DNA from 4 places in the Shinella sp. GW821-FHT11G07 genome. Region 3 is predicted to be linked to each of the others. Evidence: riboswitches for the same ligand, from Rfam matches in the RefSeq annotation. Region 3 holds a riboswitch; each other region holds the start of a gene.
What was found. Region 3 has a riboswitch for cobalamin ahead of AC1RT2_RS08000 (aromatic ring-hydroxylating oxygenase subunit alpha). Riboswitches for the same ligand answer to the same signal wherever they lie in the genome.
Positions count from the first base shown of each region.

Region 1: another riboswitch for cobalamin. It lies ahead of bluB (5,6-dimethylbenzimidazole synthase); the one in region 3 lies ahead of AC1RT2_RS08000 (aromatic ring-hydroxylating oxygenase subunit alpha).
Region 2: another riboswitch for cobalamin. It lies ahead of metE (5-methyltetrahydropteroyltriglutamate--homocysteine S-methyltransferase); the one in region 3 lies ahead of AC1RT2_RS08000 (aromatic ring-hydroxylating oxygenase subunit alpha).
Region 4: another riboswitch for cobalamin. It lies ahead of AC1RT2_RS12040 (hypothetical protein); the one in region 3 lies ahead of AC1RT2_RS08000 (aromatic ring-hydroxylating oxygenase subunit alpha).

Region 1 covers NZ_JBXARJ010000002.1:322,838-325,033, reverse strand. Annotated here, with positions in the region: gene AC1RT2_RS05065 (DUF2865 domain-containing protein) at 1-370, shown strand, start outside; gene bluB (5,6-dimethylbenzimidazole synthase) at 363-1,055, opposite strand; cobalamin riboswitch at 1,102-1,325, opposite strand; gene AC1RT2_RS05055 (diguanylate cyclase domain-containing protein) at 1,385-2,196, opposite strand, start outside.
Region 2 covers NZ_JBXARJ010000007.1:161,006-163,201, reverse strand. Annotated here, with positions in the region: gene metE (5-methyltetrahydropteroyltriglutamate--homocysteine S-methyltransferase) at 1-1,270, opposite strand, end outside; cobalamin riboswitch at 1,356-1,560, opposite strand; gene AC1RT2_RS15465 (aromatic ring-hydroxylating oxygenase subunit alpha) at 1,612-2,196, opposite strand, start outside.
Region 3 covers NZ_JBXARJ010000003.1:316,593-318,788, reverse strand. Annotated here, with positions in the region: gene AC1RT2_RS08005 (DUF6656 family protein) at 1-454, opposite strand, end outside; cobalamin riboswitch at 754-1,001, shown strand; gene AC1RT2_RS08000 (aromatic ring-hydroxylating oxygenase subunit alpha) at 1,163-2,196, shown strand, end outside.
Region 4 covers NZ_JBXARJ010000005.1:211,162-213,357, forward strand. Annotated here, with positions in the region: gene AC1RT2_RS12035 (glycoside hydrolase family 94 protein) at 1-237, opposite strand, end outside; cobalamin riboswitch at 645-861, shown strand; gene AC1RT2_RS12040 (hypothetical protein) at 962-1,177, shown strand; gene metH (methionine synthase) at 1,264-2,196, shown strand, end outside.

The sequences.
Region 1 (2,196 bases), on a different contig from region 3:
GATGACCTCGACGGTTACCGGTCGCCCCTATTACGAGCTGCAGAACGCCTTCTCCTACCGCACGCGTGACCTTTCCAAGCCCGGCGCCTGCGGCTGCAACCTCTCGGCCTATTACCAGGAGATGATCAAGCGCGAGAAGGCGCTGAAGGGCGACCCTGCGCAGGCATCGACCGGCGACGACGGCGGTTCCATCACCAGGATCGATACCCTGCCGAAAAAGGCGGAAACAGCGGTCAAGACGCCGGTGACGATCGAGGAACGCGACTACGATCCGGCGACCAGCAAGGTGCGCACCGTCGGCCCGGTCTTCCTGCCGGCAAACCAATCCGCCATCGACCTCGGCCGTCCGGCCGATGCCGGCGTCAACTGACGTCGGTTTCCGGCCAGCGCTCCTCGAACACCAGTTCTTCCAGCGGCAGGCGCTGTCGCCAGCCCTTCACCGCAAGCTCCGGCTCGGCATAGAGTCGGTCGACGAAACCGACGCACAGCCAGGCGACGATCTCGATATGCTCGGGTATGCCGAGGATGTTCCGGACGTCGCTGTCGTGAAAGATGCTAACCCAGCCGACGCCGACCCCTTCCGCCCGCGCCGCGAGCCAGAGGTTCTGCACGGCGCAGACCGTCGAATAGACATCCATGCGCGGATTGTGGGTGCGGCCGAGCACCACCGTTCCGCCGCGTGTTGGATCACAGGTCACGCAAATCGAGAGCGGCGCCTTTAGAATGCCCTCGAGCTTCAGGGCGCGATAGTGCTCCTGACGCTCGCCTTCGAACATCGCCACCGCCTCGGCATTGGCTTTTTGAAACGCGGCATGCACCCGCCGCCGCGTCGCCTCGCTGCGCACCGTGAGAAAATTCCACGGCTGCATGAAGCCGACCGACGGCGCGCTGTGTGCGGCATGCAGCAGGCGGCCGACGAGGTCGTCCGGCAATGGTTCGGGCAGAAACTGGTCACGCACGTCGCGGCGCGTTTCGATGGCACGATAGACGGCTTGCCTGTCCTCGCAAGAAAAGGCGCCCGCCCGGACCAGAGGGTCCCACGGTTCGGTTCGCATCGTTTTCTCCCCAACAATGCGCACAACCTGCCGCCGTCCACGCGGGTTCGGTCTATCTTGCCAGGCCGGTCTTCTGACTTCGGGTCACGCAGCAAGCACCTGCCTTCCCGGTTGAGCAACCAGTGGCAAAAGCCTGAATCGATTCAAGCTTTTACGGCGCACGCCATCCCCGTCACAGCGTTGGGCACGTTCCGGACCTGGGCTTTTCAAGCCCGCACCGGATTCCCGATTCTCCCGCAAAAAGCGGGCACCTGACGGGAGCGATATGCGCATGACCGGACGATGCGATCAAGCCCGCTTGCGCCGCGGGCCTGTCCATCTGCGGCTCACTAGGCGGCGCGGGCCTCGCCGGCGTCGGCAATCTCGGCCCTGTCCATGTCACCGGCATGGACGGCACGATTGCGGCCGGCGTTCTTGGCAGCATAGAGCGCGGCGTCAGCCATTACCATGACGTCGTGCACCGTCTTGCCGTGCTGCGGAAACTGGGCGATGCCGGCGCTGCCGCCAATGAGAAGAAGCTGCCCGTCATAGGCGATCGGGATCTGCGCATCCAGAACGAGGCTGGCGGCAAGCTCCACCAGATGCTCACGGCTATGTTCGCCGGTCAGCAGAACGCAAAACTCGTCGCCCCCCAGGCGGGCGACGCAACCGCGCCGGCCGACACGCTCGGAGAACCGCCTGGCGACGGCCTGGAGCACCGCATCCCCCGCTGCATGCCCATGCCGGTCGTTGACTGCCTTGAACCTGTCGAGATCGAGCGCGAGGATCGCGAAGGGCTTGTTCTCGCCCTTCTTGATGGCGCGCGACACTTCCTCGTCAAAACCGCTGCGGTTCTTGAGGCCGGTCAACGGATCGTGCCGTGCGAGGAAGGCGTTCTTCGTCTCGCTGCGCTGGAGCGCGCGGACGAGCGCGGAAAAGCGCAGGGTGACGAACAGCATGACGCCGGCAAACACCAGAACGAACAACGCGATCTGCGGCAGCGCCGAGCGCCAGACGAAGGATCCGGGCATGTTGGGCCGCCAGGACGTGACCATCGGATTGTAGGTATCCCCGCCGACCGGCGTCATCAGCAACCCCGGCTCCTGTGTCACGATCGGCGTGAAGCCAAGATCGCGCACGCCGAGGCGCCGTTCGGTGTTTG
Region 2 (2,196 bases), on a different contig from region 3:
GCCCGCCAAACGGCAGGTTGCGCGTCTGCGCCGCACCCTCCAGCGCCTTCAATCGGCCCTGGACGAGCGGGTCGTGCACGCGCACCGAGGTCAGGCGGGCAGCGACGGCACCGCCTTGCTCGACGGCACCGGCTTCGGCATGACGGCCGAGCAACGCGAGTTCCTCAAGCTTCTGCGTGGCGAAGGCGAGCCAGGAACGAAGCTCGTCGTCGAGTGCCGTTTCAAGCGCGGTATCGATCGGCACGTGCAGCAGCGAGCAGGACGGCGCGATCTCGATGTTGCCCACTCCGCGGCGCGCAATGATCGGCACGAGCCGCTGCGCCAGCGACGCCAGATCCGCCCGCCAGACATTGCGGCCGTCGATGACACCGAGCGAGAGATGCAGCGTCCCCGGTGCCGTTTCGGCGATCGTTTCCAGTTCCTGCGGTGCGCGCACCAGATCGACATGCAGGCCGGCGACGGGAAGGCTGACCGCTGTGCCAAGGTTTTCGCCAAGACGCCCGAAGTAACCGGCCAGCAGGATGCGGAGACCGGGCGCGGCCTTCGACAGGGCCGCATAGGCTCGCTTCAGGCCATCGCGCTCCTTGTCGGAAAGGTCGAGCACAAGGCACGGCTCGTCGATTTGCACCCAGTCCGCCCCCGCCTCGGCGAGTTCCGCAAGAATACGGCCATAGACCGGCAGAAGACGGTCGAGCAGGTCGAGGGCATCCGACCCATCCCGCGTCTTGCCGAGCTTCAGGAAAGTGACCGGGCCGAGGAGGGCGGGACGGGTGTGGATACCGAGCGCCTTCGCCTCCAGGAAGCTTTGCAGCGGCCGGTTCTCCGTCAGCGCGAAGGCTAGGTCGGCGGAAAATTCCGGCACCATGTAGTGGTAGTTCGTGTCGAACCATTTCGTCATTTCGAGCGCCGGCACGCCCTGCCCGTGATGGGCGTGGCCGCAGGCGGCATGCTCGCCGCCGGTCGCACCGCGCGCCATGGCGAAATAGATGTCGAGGTCGACAGGCCCGCCGGTCCAGCCGTAGGCCGGCGGAATGGCACCCACCATGACGGCGGTATCGAGAACGTGGTCATAGAAGGAGAAATCGTTGGACGGGATCGCGTCGATCCCCTTCTCCTGCTGGAGCTTCCAGTTTTCCGCCCTCAGCGTCTTTCCGACGTCGAGCAGCGACGTGCGGTCCGCCTTGCCGGACCAATAGGCTTCGAGCGCGAATTTCAGCTCGCGATGTCTTCCAATCCTGGGAAAACCGAGATTTGCAGTTCTGATGGTCATTTTCCTACCCCGTAGGTTATGGGCAGGGAGGAATGACGCATCGACGACGGCGGCGCACAGGTGGCCGGTCGCAAAAGCGGCACACCGGGACACCCCGCCCGTGGACGTTATCTATCGGGGGCGGGTCAGCGCTTGCGTCCGTCTTCCCGAGGCGTCTTCCTCAGTGACATGGTGGACGAAACTCGCCGCTTACAGTTGCGGGGGCAGCTCCGGCATGGACCCGAAGGTCGCACCGGATTCCCTCTTAGCTTCGGATCGGAACCCGAAGAACCTCGATGGCGGGATCATCGTCTGTCCGGAGTCATTCGTCAATGATATAAAGATATCTTTATATCTTTTTCTTATGCGCCCACGCCGTCCGGGCGACTGATCTCTTCGAGATACCAGTCGATATAGCGAAGCTCGTTCTGCTCCATTGGCGCGATCGGCCCGGGCACGAAATAGTGCGACTGCACACCGCGCGCCGTGTGCTCGATGATCGTCTTGTCTTCCGCCGTCGTGACCTTCCACAGCCAGGTGAGCTTTTCGAGATCGTAATCCCTGCCCTCCTCCGCTTTGCCGTCGACGAGCCAGATCAGTTCCATCTCGCACGTCCCCGCCGTCTTCGGGATGAAGCGGTAGATCATGCCGTGGTCGGGATAACAGACAAGAAAAGTCGTGCCGCCGAGATGGATAGAGGTGACGCCGCCGTCGAAATCGGAAAAGCGGCCCATCAGCGGCGCAACGGCCTTGCCGTCCTCGCTGCCGCTCTGCACGCCGTCATAAAGCGCATAGCGGAAGGCATGGATCGCCTCGCGGCCTTCGCGCGACGTCTGCCAGTGGTTGCCCGAGCCGACTTCGATGCCGAGTGCGCAGGTGCGCGCCTCCATCGCTTCATTCAACGCCTCGATCATATGCAGCGGCTGTTCGAGCGCATGGGTCTGCGA
Region 3 (2,196 bases):
GGGTGATCGCGATGGCGAAATACATGCGGCCGGGCTTCTTCGAAATGCCGGCGAAGAACTGTTCCCCGTCGCCGATCTCGGCACGGAAATTGGTCATGTAGAAGGCCCATTGCACGTTCGGGAATTCCGCAAAGCGGGAATTGGCCACCGTGATGTGGCAGTAGCCTAGATGCGGCGTCTCGGCCAGCGTACGGTGGAAGATCAGCTTGGGAAACTGGATCGTCTCATGAAAGCCGTTGATACGGTCATGCGTGACGCTGCCCGCCCGCTCCAGCTTGCGGCCGGTGCGCTCGGCCACTTCCGGATAGGAGAGGTAACGCTTCTCGCTCGGGCTCCAGTTGACGTCGCGGTCGATACGGCCGGTCCGGAGAAATTGCGTGTGTACGGCTGCTTTCGGCGGGTTCGCACGCTTGTAGGCAACGGCGTCGTAATATCGAAATTTCGTCTGCTGCACGTGGCGGCACTCCATCCTCGCGCCCTGATCGCAGACGAGTTTAGGAAAACGTCGTTAAGCAATCCTTGCTGTCGCACTCCCAATTCCTGTCCCGGCAACATCGTGGTCGCAATATGACAAGCGTGTGATGCTTGGCCACAGCATCGCCATTGTCGAGGCAATGCGCCGAAAAATTAGGCATATCGCTTTGGTATGACTGGAGAAAGTTACCCCGCCACGCCCTGGCTCTTCTGGAAACAGCTGTCGTCAAATCAGGAGGCCATGTCGTTTTCCGACATGTTGCGCGACGATTCTTGCGTTTAGATAGGAACACTCAAGGTGCCATTCCTCAGGGAGGGTGGAGAATTGGGAAGCCGGTTGAATTCCGGCGCTGCCCCCGCAACGGTGTTGGAGCAAGGTGCAGCAGAAGCCACTGGACGGGAGGTCTGGGAAGGCGCTGCACTGGTTCGGAAGGCATGACCCCGAAAGGTTTTCGACTTTTTGGACGCGGTCATGCCCGACAAGAACACTCCTCAGCCCGGAAACCAGCCTGGAGAAACGATCGTGACTGGCTGCGGCGGGCGGCCGGGAAGCGTGCACTCCGTGCGGCTTGCCGCCTGGATGCCGTCTCCTTCCGTGCGCCTCATCCGAAAGCAGTTCCAGGAAAAGTGTGAAGCGGTTTTCCGTTCGGAATTGCGTGGCAATAATTTGGATATCTGAGGATCCAGCATGGACATTCGCAGCGACGTGCTCCGCAAGCTCAAGAACCGGCGCGACGGCTACAGCCTCGAGCAGGCCTTCTATATCGACCAAGACCACTACAAGCTCGACCTGGAGACGATCTGGTACCGCGACTGGCTGTTCATCGGCCATGACTGCGAGATTCCCAAGGCCGGCAACTATTTCACCGTGCAGGTCGGCGACTATCCCGTCGTCGTCACCCGCGACCGCTCGGGCACGGTGCGCGCGCTGCACAATTCCTGCCGCCACCGCGGCTCGCGGGTGTGCACGCAGAACAAGGGTTCGTCTGCCAAGCTCGTCTGTCCCTATCACCAGTGGACCTACGAACTGGACGGTTCGCTGCTCTTCGCCCGCCACATGGCGGAGGATTTCGACAGGACGCAGCACAGCCTGAAGCGCATGCATTGCGAGACCGTCGGCGGCTACATCTTCATCTGCCTTGCCGATGAGGCTCCGGATTTTGCGCCGTTCCGCGCCATGGTCGAGCCCTATCTCGCCCGTCACCGCCTCGGGGAGACCAAGGTCGCCTTCGAAAGCACGATCATCGAAAAGGGCAACTGGAAGCTCGTCTGGGAAAACAACCGCGAGTGCTATCACTGTGCCGCCAACCATCCGGAACTCTGCCGCACCTATCCGGAAGCGCCGAGCGCCACCGGCGTGCAGGGCGCCAAGGATGATCCCGTGATCGCCGAGCATTGGGCGAAGTGCGAGACTGCCGGCCTGCCGAGCGAATTCCGCATGTCGCCGACCGGCCAGTTCCGCGCCGCCCGCATGCCGCTCATCCAGGATGCCGAGAGCTATACCATGTCGGGCGCGCGCGCCGTTGCACGTCCGCTGTCGAGCGACGTGCCGGAAAGCCATATCGGCACGCTGCTGCTCTTCCACTACCCGACGACGTGGAACCATGTGCTGGCCGACCACGCCATCACCTTCCGCGTGCTGCCGCTCGGCCCGGAACTGACGCAGGTCACCACCAAATGGCTGGTCAACAAGGATGCCGTGGAAGGCGTCGACTATCGTCT
Region 4 (2,196 bases), on a different contig from region 3:
ATCCTTCGCCGTCGTCTGGTAGACGCGGAAGATTTCCTTCTCGTTTTCCTTGTGCCGGGCACGGAATTCGAAGGGTCGGAAGCCGGGCAGGGCCGCGCGTTTGTCGCGCGCCAGCGCTTCACCGCAATCGGCAAGCTCCTCCAGCGTCAGATAGGTGGCGCGGATCGAATCGTTATAATCGATCTGCTTGACGTCGGCATCGCGCGAGGAGGCTTGCGGCGTATTATGAAGGGGCATGTTTCTGATTCTGGATCCGGCCATGTGGAACCATCCGGCGGCGGCCTTTGCGCTGGACAGTTTTTTGCGGGCAGGGTTCATATTTGTGCCGCGATCAGCCATGGCACCGAACCGCACCCCGGGGGCACTTGACGGTTGGACAGGGCTCAGGCGACACGCTTGTTGGCATCCTGGCCGCGTGGTGCATGAAAACGGCATTTTTTAGCCGTAAGGACAGAGACTTGCAACATGTCAACAGGACTGGATGGCGCAGCATGGACCCTCATCTGCGGATTTGGTGAATCGCCCATCCCTCCCCAAGGGCGAACCTGCGCATGGTGCAGGCGGAAAGCCAAATGCCTGATGCGGGAAAAAGTTCCCGCCCTGTGCATGATAGTCAAAACCATTGACTTGCCGGCGCGCTGACGCCAGTTTGCCGAAGTCAGGGTCTTCCGAGTCGCATGCGGCTTGGAGGCTAAGAGGGAAGCCGGTGCGATGCTCCAGATGGAGTGCCAAGACCGGCGCTGCCCCCGCAACTGTGAACGGTGAGCGACTGTCGATAAAGCCACTGGTCTTTGGACCGGGAAGGCGAGACAGAGGCGACGACCCGTGAGCCAGGAGACCTGCCCTGATACTTGAAACGTCCATGGGCGGGGTGTCCCAGTGGTGCGCTTGCTTGTCGCCTTTCGGCGAAATCCAGCATGCGTGCGTCCGGTCATCCCCCAATTTACCGATTGGGGAAGAAATGCTTGCACTTGATCACAACGGCCTCTCCGGCACCGGAAAGCCGGAATCCGTCTTCATCTCCTGGCTGCTCTGGCAACCGCGCGGCGCCGACCTTGCCGTCGAGGCACTGAAGGAGGTGCAGAAACTCTCCCGTTATGAGGATGCCGATCCGGATATTGCCCGCCTGCGATCGCTTTTCGCCTCGCTTGCCGGTGCAGACCGTCCGCTTCACTGACGCGTCGGTCCGCATAAACGCATATTGACATAAAGATATCTTTATGTGACTTCCGATGCAGTATGATTGCACCGGAGGGCTTTGCCATGGCCAAATCGCACCTGGACACCCTGTTCGGCCCCGAACTGCCGCGCCGCGACGGCCGCGAGATCCTCGCAGCCCTGCAAAAAGCCGCGCGCGAGCGCATCCTGGTGCTCGACGGCGCCATGGGCACGGAAATCCAGACGCTCAAGCTCATCGAGGACGATTTCCGCGGCGACCGCTTCGGCGATTGCGCCTGCCACCAGCAGGGCAACAACGACCTGTTGACGCTGACCCAGCCGGGCGCGATCGAGGACATTCATTACCGCTATGCGCTGGCCGGCGCCGATATTCTCGAAACCAACACCTTCTCCTCCACCACCATCGCCCAGGCCGACTACGGCATGGAGGACATGGTCTATGAACTGAACCGCGACGGTGCGCGCCTTGCGCGGCGCGCCGGCCTGCGCGCGCAGGAAAAGGACGGCCGCCGCCGTTTCGTCGCCGGCGCGCTCGGCCCGACCAACCGCACCGCCTCCATCTCGCCCGACGTCAACAATCCCGGCTACCGCGCCGTCTCCTTCGATGATCTGCGCCTCGCCTATGCCGATCAGCTGCGCGGCCTCATCGATGGTGGCGCCGACATCATCCTGATCGAGACGATCTTCGACACACTGAACGCCAAGGCCGCGATCTTCGCCACCCGCGAAGTCTTCGAGGAAAAGGGCATCGAGCTGCCGGTCATGATCTCCGGCACGATCACCGACCTTTCCGGCCGCACGCTGTCCGGCCAGACGCCGGAAGCCTTCTGGAACTCGGTGCGCCACGCCGATCCCTTCTCGATCGGCCTCAACTGCGCGCTCGGCGCCAATGCCATGCGCGCCCATCTCGCGGAAATCTCCTCTGTCGCGCAGACCTTCGTCTGTGCTTACCCCAATGCCGGCCTGCCGAACGCCTTCGGCCAATATGACGAGACGCCGGACGAGATGGCCGCCCAG